3 regions of the Mesorhizobium sp. GW821-FHT04C10 genome follow, and region 2 is predicted to be linked to each of the others. Evidence: predicted binding sites of a transcription regulator. Region 2 holds the regulator's gene; each other region holds the start of a gene.

Region 1 (3,276 bases), on a different contig from region 2:
CAACTATGGGATCTTCTGGTTTCCAAGCAGCGGCTATGTGCCTCTTACGGAAAATCCGTTCGAATGGGCGCGTCATCTGGCGTTGCCATGGTTGACGCTGTCGCTTGCCGAGATCGGCATTTTCCAGCAGCTGGTGCGCGCAAGCATGCTCGAGGTCCTGGGCGAGGACTACATCAGGACCGCGCGCGCCAAGGGCGTTCCGGAATGGCGGGTCTATTACGATCATGCATTGAAGGCCGCCCTCAATCCGGTGATCACGCTCGGCGGTCTTGAGCTCGCTGTCATCATGGGCGGGGCGATCGTCACCGAGACGATCTTCGGACTGGACGGCGTCGGCCGGCTGGCGATCAACTCGGCGCTCGAAGGTGACTTTCCCGTCGTCATCGGGACAACGATCTTCGCGGCTTCTTCGTTCGTACTCTGTACTTTCGTCGTCGATATCGTGACAAGATGGCGTGATCCGTCGAGCCTATCCTGAGATTCGCATCAATGACGATTTGTACATTCGTGGAATGGCCGGAAGGACTGGAACCGGGCGGGGCAGCATGATGAGATGCAGTGCGTCGGCAGGTGGAGGCGGCGAGACCGAACATCCTTGTCACGAATGAGATGCCCTTTGGTCCCTGGCTGGCGAGCGACAAGGTGTTCGACCTGATCGTCGTTCCGAGAGCCACCTCGACAAGCCAGGAGAAATGGGTGACCGCCGGCGCAATGGGCGCCATCGTCTCCGGTTGCTATGTGGTCAATTCCAATCGGAGCGGAGCCTCGGCCACGGCTGGCGCAGAGCTGGTCGATTTCCGATGACGATCTCGTCTACACCTTCAACTTGCGCCATGGCGTCAAATGGCATGACGGCCAGCCCTTCACCGCCAGGGACGTGGTGTTCAGCTTCCAGAAATTCCTGCCCGCGCTTCAGGCTCGCTCAAGGCTCGATCTGGCGGAGGCGAAGGACATCGCCGCGCCGGACGAATACACCGTGGTGTTCACGCTGAAGGCTCCTTACCTGGCCTTCCTCTACGTGCACAATAAAGCCGTACTGCCTACCCATCTCTATGGAGGGATGATGGACTTCCGCAACGCCGAGGCAAACAGCAAGTTCATCGGCACCGGCTCGTTCAAATTCGCGGAGTGGAAGAAGGGGTCATTCATCCATTTCGTGCGAAATCCCTAATATTGGGACACCGGCAAACCTTACTCCGACCAACCTGCCTTTCAGAAATACTTGCTACTCCCGGCTGGATCAAAGAAATCGCCGGCTTTGAGGGGTCGCCGATCCATCCGTTAAAGTCTTCTGGCACTCCAAGGGATCGAGTGCCAGTCCTGCTGAGCGCAAGCCAACAGGCTCTGCGTTGTCACAGGAGATAGGCTTTATGAGTTTCAAACCATTGCATGATCGGGTGGTGATCCGCCGGCTCGATAGTGAAGAGAAGACCAAGGGTGGGATCATCATTCCGGATACGGCCAAGGAAAAGCCTCAGGAAGGCAAGGTCGTGTCCGTCGGCTCCGGCGCGCGCGACGAATCAGGCAAGTTGGTGCCGCTCGATGTCAAGGCGGGCGACAAGGTGCTGTTCGGCAAATGGTCGGGCACGGAAGTCAAGATTGCGGGTGAGGACCTGCTGATCGTCAAGGAATCCGACATTCTCGGAATCATCGCCTGACGCCTCCGCTCGGCGACCCGAAGGGATTGCCGAAAGGTCGTACGCCAATTTCATCAAATCCGGAGCGTGACGCGCCTGCATGAACGATGCGCGGCGCTTTGCCAGACAGGGTATTCAACATGGCTGCCAAGGAAGTAAAATTCTCAACCGATGCCCGCGACCGCCTTCTGCGCGGCGTTGACATCCTCGCTAACGCCGTCAAGGTGACGCTCGGCCCGAAGGGCCGCAACGTGGTCATCGACAAGTCGTTCGGCGCGCCACGGATCACCAAGGATGGCGTTACCGTCGCCAAGGAGATCGAACTCGAGGACAAGTTCGAAAACATCGGCGCCCAGCTTGTTCGCGAGGTCGCGTCCAAGACCAACGACCTCGCCGGCGACGGCACCACCACCGCGACCGTTCTTGCCCAGGCGATTGTCAAGGAAGGCGCGAAGTTCGTCGCTGCCGGGCTCAACCCGCAGGATCTCAAGCGCGGCATTGATCTTGCTGTCGCCACCGCGATCCAGGACATCCGCAAGCGCGCCCGCAAGGTCGCCTCTTCCGATGAGGTCGCGCAGGTCGGAACAATCTCCGCCAATGGCGAGACCGAAATCGGTCGGATCATCGCGACAGCTGTCGAGAAAGTCGGCAAGGAAGGCGTTATCACGGTGGAGGAAGCCAAGAGCTTCGAGACCGAACTCGATGTGGTCGAGGGGTTGCAGTTCGACCGCGGGTATCTTTCGCCCTATTTCGTCACCAATGCCGACAAGCTGGTCGTGGAGTTCGATGAACCCTACGTGCTGATCTTCGAAAAGAAGCTGTCGTCTCTGCAGCCGCTGCTGCCGATCCTGGAATCGGTGGTGCAGACCTCCAAGCCGCTGCTCATCATTGCCGAGGATGTCGAGGGCGAGGCGCTGGCTACGCTCGTCGTCAACAAGCTGCGCGGCGGCCTGAAGATCGCCGCCGTCAAGGCTCCGGGCTTTGGTGATCGCCGCAAGGCGCTTCTCGAGGACATTGCCATCGTCACCGGTGGCCAGGTCATCTCGGAAGATCTCGGCATCAAGCTGGAAAACGTTACACTGGCGCAACTCGGCCGCACCAAGAGGGTCCGCATCGACAAGGAAAATACGATTGTGGTCGATGGCGCCGGCAAGAAGTCCGAGATCAAGGCCCGCATCGGTCAGATCAAGACCCAGATCGAAGAAACAACCTCGGAGTACGACAAGGAGAAATTGCAGGAGCGTCTGGCCAAGCTTGCCGGCGGTGTTGCCGTCATCCGCGTCGGCGGTGCGACCGAGGTTGAAGTGAAGGAAAAGAAGGACCGTGTCGACGATGCGCTGAACGCGACCCGAGCGGCTATCGAAGAGGGCGTCGTGCCGGGCGGCGGTGTCGCGCTGTTGCGCGCAAAGAGCGCCGTCAATGGGCTGAAGAGCGACAATGAGGACATCCAGGCGGGCATCAGCATCGTGCTGAAGGCACTTGAAGCCCCGATCCGTCAGATCGCCGAGAATGCCGGTGTAGAAGGATCGATCGTTGTCGGCAAGGTTCTCGAAAACAAGTCGCTGACATTCGGCTTCGACGCGCAGAACGAGACCTATGTCGACCTGCTGCAGGCCGGCATTCTCGATCCGGCCAAGGT
Region 2 (3,276 bases):
CGTCCGGGTCGAAGGCCAGCACGTCGGCGCGGCCGTCCTCGGAACCCCATGTCGCGCCAAGTGGCTTCGACGTCACCCACGCTTCGAGGCCGCCATCCGGCGCCTTGCCCATGTCCTCGGCGATGTTCGAACCCGAGCCGACCGACAGATAGAGCGCCTTGCCGTCAGGCGAAAAGACGATGTCGCGCGTCCAGTGATGGTTGGAGGGAATCCTGTCGACGATGGTTTGCGGCTCGCCGGCGGCCTTCAGCTCGCCATTGCGGTAGGCAAAGCGCACGATCCTGTCGCTGTTGGCGACATAGACCCATTGCGGGTCATTGCCCGGCGGATAGAAGGCGATGCCATAGGGCTGGTTGAGATTGCGGGCAAAGATGGCGTCCTCGACGGGCTTGGCACTGTCCTTGGACAGGCGGTAGACACGGATCTGGTTGGCTTCGCTGTCGGCGACGAACAGGTCGCCGTTCGGCGCGATGCGCACGACGCGCGGATTGTCGATGCCGGACGCGATCAGCTCGGCCGAGAACCCCGGCGGCAGTTGCGGCTTCGCGCCTGCCGGCATGTCGGCGAGCCCGGCGCTGTTCGAGGCGGATTTGGTGACATAGGGCTTCGGCAGGTCTTCCGGCTTGATCAGGCGACGCACGCCTGGCTTGTCGGCGCGCCAGTCGCCGAAGGCGGCTGGGCCTTTCAGCACCGGTTGGTCCGCCTGCTGCGCGAATGCTGCTGTTGCGAGAAAGAGCGCTGGAAGCACCAGGCCGGCCGATCGGATCATCTTGTCCTCCATCTGGTCGCGAAGGAAACCAACGGTAGGTCTGTCCAGAGGTTCCGCCTCATACGATGCGTCGAGGAAGCGAAAGACCGGTTTCCGGTCTATGTCCCGGCAGCGTAAAAATCGTCGTCGAGGCGTTTTTCCAGCGCGACGAGATCCGCCGGCAGCGGCAGGCCCATGGCGCGCATCTCGCGCAGTTTTTCGCGCAGCTGTTCCTGGATTTCGTGCTGGTCTTCCGGCTGATTGACCATCTCCTCGAGCAGCAGGCTGATCCGGGCCTTGAATTCTTCGAGCGCCATTCTTTTTCTCCTTGCTGCCCGTCTCTTCTGTCCGGGGCGCTACCTTAACATGCGCGATATCAGCTGCGCGGTATAATCGACCATCGGCACGATGCGGGCGTAATTCAGCCGGGTCGGGCCGATGACGCCGAGCGCGCCGACGACGCGGGCATCCTTGTCGCGATAGGGCGCGACCACCAGCGACGAGCCGGACAGCGAGAACAGCTTGTTTTCCGAGCCGATGAAGATGCGCACGCCCGATCCCTGTTCGGCGAGATCGAGCAGCTGGATCAGCCCGTCCTGCGTCTCCATGTCCTCGAACAGATGCCGCAGCAGCTCGATATCGGCCTGGGCGGTGACGTTTTCGAGCAGGTTGGCGCGGCCGCGCACGATCAGCCGCGCCGGCAGGCCGCTTTCGGCGCCTGCCCACACCGCAAGCCCCTTCTCGACAAGGTCCTGCGACAGCGTGTCGAGCGCGGCTCGCGTCTCTTCCTTGATGCGGGCGATCTCGGTCCGCGCCTCGGCCAGCGTGCGGCCGCGGATATGCGCGTTGAGGAAATTCGAGGCCTCGTGCAGCTGCGAGAGGGTGATGCCGGCGGGCAGCTCGACGACGCGGTTCTCGACATCGCCATTCTGCGACACCAGCACGGCAAGCGCCTTGGTCGGTTCCAGCTGAATGAATTCGATATGCTTCAGCGCCACCTCGTTCTTGGCGGCGAGCACCAGGCCGGCGCCGCGCGACATGCCCGACAGCATCTGGCTGGCCTCGGTCAGCATGTGCTCCAGCGTCGCGCCCGAGCCGGAGGCTCGCACCTGTGCCTCGATGGTGCGGCGCTCCTCGTCGGAAAGGTCGCCAAGCTCCATGAAGGCGTCGACGAAGAAACGCAGTCCGGCCTGCGTCGGCAGCCGGCCGGCCGAGATGTGCGGCGCATAGATCAGCCCGAGGTGCTCGAGGTCGCTCATCACATTGCGGATGGTGGCCGGCGACAGCGAGGAGGGCAGGATGCGCGACAGGCTGCGCGAGCCCACCGGCTCGCCATCCCTGAGATAGGAATCGACAATGCGCCGGAAGATGTCTCGTGAGCGCATGTCGAGTGATTGCAGTGCAAGCGGTTGCGAACCCGGATCGATTGCCTTGGTCATTCGGCCAAAAACCTCCTTGTTCAGGATATAGACTTCGGCACGGTGGGCGCAACCCGGTGTCTGTGTCGGATCATCCCGGGTGTCTGGATCAGATCACCGGTCCGTTTTCCTTTGCGCGCTGCCCCCCATGCGTCTAAAAGCCGGCCACGATTCCGAAAAATGACTGGAAAGAAGCCCGAATGCGCCCCTCCAAACGCCAATTCGACGAAATGCGCGCCATCTCCTTCGAGCGCGGCGTCTCCAAGCACGCCGAAGGCTCGTGCCTGGTGAAGTTCGGCGACACCCATGTCCTGTGCACGGCGAGCCTCGAGGAGAAGGTGCCGGGCTGGATGCGCAATTCCGGCAAGGGCTGGGTGACGGCCGAATACGGCATGCTGCCGCGCTCGACCGGCGAGCGCATGCGCCGCGAGGCTTCGGCCGGCAAGCAGGGCGGCCGCACGCTGGAAATCCAGCGCCTCATCGGCCGTTCGCTGCGCGCCGTGGTCGATTTGCAGGCGCTGGGCGAACAGCAGATCACCGTCGACTGCGACGTCATCCAGGCCGATGGCGGCACCCGCACCGCCTCGATCACCGGCGGCTGGGTGGCGCTCCATGATTGCCTGCGCTGGATGGAGGCCCGGCAGATGGCCAGCGTCGCCAAGGTGTTGAAGGACCATGTCGCGGCAATTTCCTGCGGCATCCATGACGGCCAGCCGGTCATCGATCTTGACTATCTCGAGGATTCCTCGGCCGGCACCGACGCCAACTTCGTCATGACCGGCAAGGGCGGCATTGTCGAGATCCAGGGCACCGCCGAGGGCGAGCCTTTCTCGGAAGGGCAGTTCGCGGAATTGATGGGCCTGGCCAAGAAAGGCATCCAGCGCCTGGTCAGCCTGCAGCAGATGGCGGTGGCGTAAGCCATCGATTTTCTGGTGACCCCTTCCGCCATCCTTGAATCAGCCCTGTACGTCACCGATCTGGCGGCGGCGGAAGAATTCTATGTCGGCGTGCTCGGCCTCGACCTGCTCGGCAAGGTGGACGGCAGACATCTTTTCTTCCGCTGCGGGCCGGGCGTGCTGCTGGTCTTCAACGCCGAGGCGACCAGAATAC
Region 3 (3,276 bases), 4.2 Mb from region 2:
TTGTTGAGGTCGCTCTTGACGATGACCGGGCCCTGCCAGGCGTCGCCTTCCGATATCAGGGCCCCGCTGATCCGCCGTTTCGAGATATCGGACGCCCCGACATTGAGGCAGAACGCAAAGCCCTTGGCATAGTCGACATGGTCCGCGGGCGTTACTGTCGCATCGACATGCAAAACCGCGATATCAGCATTGTATGTCATTGATGGACCTTGCTGGATCCGGACCGAATGGCCGCGCCGTTTCAGGTTTTCCAGAACATCGAAGAGCAAATAGGGGCTGCCCCTCCGCAACATAAGATTGCGCTTGCCCAGGAACCGGTCATGCTCATGCGTTATGACGACGATATGCGACACAGCAATTCCCCTTGGCTTCCATACCCGCTTCCATTAAGCGGCTCTCATAGGTCGATGCTAGACTTTCCTGGGCTCCAACGGGTTTGAATGCCAAATCATTGGGATAATTATCATCGGCACTGGAAGCTCCTGGACGCCCCGCTCCGGCCAACCGCGGAAACCGTCGACATATTCGATCGCGAACTTGATCTCGGGAATGCCGATGTCCTTCTGCTCGGCGTGACGCCCGAGTTGGCAATCCTGGGCAGATCGATGCTGGCGATCGATCAATCGGCAACCATGATTTCCGGCGTGTGGGCCGGCGACAACGCCTCGCGAAGGGCGATGGCCGGCAATTGGCTAAGCCTCCCCCTGGAACGGGCCAGTTTCGACGCGGTCATCGGCGACGGCTGCTTGTCGGCAGTCGATTCCAAAGCCGCCCGCCATGCGCTGCTGGGCGAAATCGCAAGAGTGCTGAAGCCTGGCAAGCGTGCGGCGATCCGCGTTTTCGCCCGGCCGGAAGCGGCGGACGATCTGCTCGACATCGAAGCTTCGGTGCTGGCTGGCGGGGTCGAGAATTTTCACGCGCTCAAATGGCGCATCGCGATGGCATGCACGACGGACGACGGCGACAATACCGTCAAAGTACAGGCAATCCGTGCAACATTCGACAGGCTGTTTCCGGATCGCGAAGCCCTTGCCGCACGGACGGGATGGAGCATGGTGTCCATCAACACGATCGACGTCTATGCAGGTTCCGAAACCAGGTACAGTTTTGCGACGCTTTCCACGCTGTTGGATGAGGCAAGCGCCTGGTTCGACCAGGTGCGCGTCGTGCCGAGCGGCTCTTACCCTCTGGCCGAACGCTGCCCGCTTCTGGTGCTTGAATCGCCGAGGTGCCGGCAGGAAGAACAGCCCGTGGTTCGATCTTGACACTCCGGAAAATGGCTTGTGCCTCGGATACCGGGTTCCGCTCGACAGGACTGCATTCGAACGGGAGTTCGCGCGGCAACCGGGATTTTTCGGCACCGCCGGTCAGCGCGAGAAAAATTTCCCGTGACTGCCCCTTCCCGTGCGCCTTGACTCTCGCAGGTCGGCGGCCTATTTCAGCGCCACGTTAGCACTCGCCCTTGGTGAGTGCTAACCATATGTCCGGCTTCGCCGGACGGAGGAACTGTTTCTCACCGTTCTCATTCGAGGAAGAAAAAATGGCAAAGTCGAAGTTCCGCCCGCTTCATGACCGCGTGGTCGTTCGCCGGGTCGAATCCGAATCCAAGACCGCCGGCGGGATCATCATCCCCGATACGGCGAAGGAGAAGCCGCAGGAAGGCGAGATCATCGCCGTCGGCTCCGGCGCCCGCGACGAAAGCGGCAAGCTCGTGCCCCTGGACGTCAAGGCTGGCGACCGCATCCTGTTCGGCAAGTGGTCGGGCACCGAAGTCAAGCTCAATGGCGAAGACCTTCTGATCATGAAGGAATCCGACATCATGGGCATCATCGGCTGATTATCGGCCTCACCGTCAACTGAATTCCGGGCTTACCCCAAGCCCCTGCCAGGAGCTTAAAAATGGCTGCCAAAGACGTAAAATTCTCCCGTGATGCCCGCGAGCGCATGCTGCGCGGCGTCAACATCCTCGCCGACGCGGTGAAGGTGACCCTCGGCCCCAAGGGCCGCAACGTCGTCATCGACAAGTCGTTCGGCGCCCCGCGCATTACCAAGGACGGCGTCACCGTCGCCAAGGAAATCGAGCTTGAGGACAAGTTCGAGAACATGGGCGCGCAGATGGTCCGCGAAGTCGCTTCGAAGACCAACGACATCGCCGGCGACGGCACCACGACCGCGACCGTTCTGGCGCAGTCGATCGTCCAGGAAGGCCACAAGGCGGTTGCCGCCGGCATGAACCCGATGGACCTGAAGCGCGGTATCGATCTGGCCGTCACCGAAGTCGTCGCGGCTCTCGGCAAGGCTGCCAAAAAGATCAAGACCTCCGAGGAAGTTGCCCAGGTCGGCACGATCTCGGCCAATGGCGACGAGTCGGTCGGCAAGATGATCGCGGAAGCGATGCAGAAGGTCGGCAACGAAGGCGTCATCACCGTCGAGGAAGCCAAGACCGCCGAGACCGAACTCGAAGTCGTCGAAGGCATGCAGTTCGACCGCGGCTATCTCTCGCCCTACTTCGTCACCAACGCCGACAAGATGGTTGCCGATCTCGAGGACGCCTACATCCTGCTCCACGAGAAGAAGCTCTCCAACCTGCAGGCCATGCTGCCGGTTCTCGAAGCCGTCGTGCAGACCTCGAAGCCGCTGCTCATCATCTCGGAAGACGTCGAAGGCGAGGCTCTGGCCACGCTCGTCGTCAACAAGCTGCGTGGCGGCCTGAAGATCGCCGCCGTCAAGGCGCCGGGCTTCGGCGATCGCCGCAAGGCCATGCTGGAAGACATCGCCATCCTCACCGGTGGCCAGGTCATCTCGGAAGACCTCGGCATCAAGCTCGAGAATGTTGGCCTCAACATGCTCGGCCGCGCCAAGAAGGTGTCGATCTCCAAGGAGAACACCACCATCGTCGACGGCGCCGGCAAGAAGGCCGAGATCCAGGGCCGCGTTGCCCAGATCAAGCAGCAGATCGAAGAGACCACCTCGGACTACGACAAGGAAAAGCTGCAGGAACGTCTCGCCAAGCTGGCGGGCGGAGTTGCGGTGATCCGCGTCGGCGGCGCGACGGAAGTCGAAGTCAAGGAAAAGAAGGACCGCGTTGATGACGCCCTGAACGCGACCCGCGCGGCCGTGGAAGAAGGCATTGTCGCCGGCGGTGGCGTGGCCCTGCTGCGCGCTTCGGCCAACATCAAGGCTGCCGGCGCCAATGCCGACCAGGCTGCTGGCATCAACATCGTGCGTCGCGCACTGCAGGCTCCGGCCCGCCAGATCGCGTCGAACGCCGGTGCG

Evidence for each region. Region 2 encodes HrcA, which represses chaperone genes, less so after heat shock. Its sites were predicted from a motif close to GTTAGCACTCNCNNNNNGNGAGTGCTAAC; they were not measured.
Region 1: the regulator HrcA is predicted to act here: its motif matches at 1,291-1,319, upstream of groES (co-chaperone GroES).
Region 3: the regulator HrcA is predicted to act here: its motif matches at 1,449-1,477, upstream of groES (co-chaperone GroES).

Annotation. Positions count from the first base shown of each region.
Region 1 is NZ_JBWKTL010000002.1:252,422-255,697, forward strand. It holds gene AC07UC_RS34715 (ABC transporter permease) at 1-478, shown strand, start outside; gene AC07UC_RS34720 (ABC transporter substrate-binding protein) at 737-1,171, shown strand; gene groES (co-chaperone GroES) at 1,371-1,658, shown strand; gene groL (chaperonin GroEL) at 1,778-3,276, shown strand, end outside.
Region 2 is NZ_JBWKTL010000001.1:970,684-973,959, reverse strand. It holds gene AC07UC_RS04590 (PQQ-dependent sugar dehydrogenase) at 1-769, opposite strand, end outside; gene AC07UC_RS04585 (hypothetical protein) at 868-1,065, opposite strand; gene hrcA (heat-inducible transcriptional repressor HrcA) at 1,105-2,187, opposite strand; gene rph (ribonuclease PH) at 2,367-3,083, shown strand; gene AC07UC_RS04570 (VOC family protein) at 3,099-3,276, shown strand, end outside.
Region 3 is NZ_JBWKTL010000001.1:5,164,219-5,167,494, forward strand. It holds gene AC07UC_RS25175 (hypothetical protein) at 1-200, opposite strand, end outside; gene AC07UC_RS25180 (class I SAM-dependent methyltransferase) at 441-1,265, shown strand; gene groES (co-chaperone GroES) at 1,541-1,837, shown strand; gene groL (chaperonin GroEL) at 1,900-3,276, shown strand, end outside.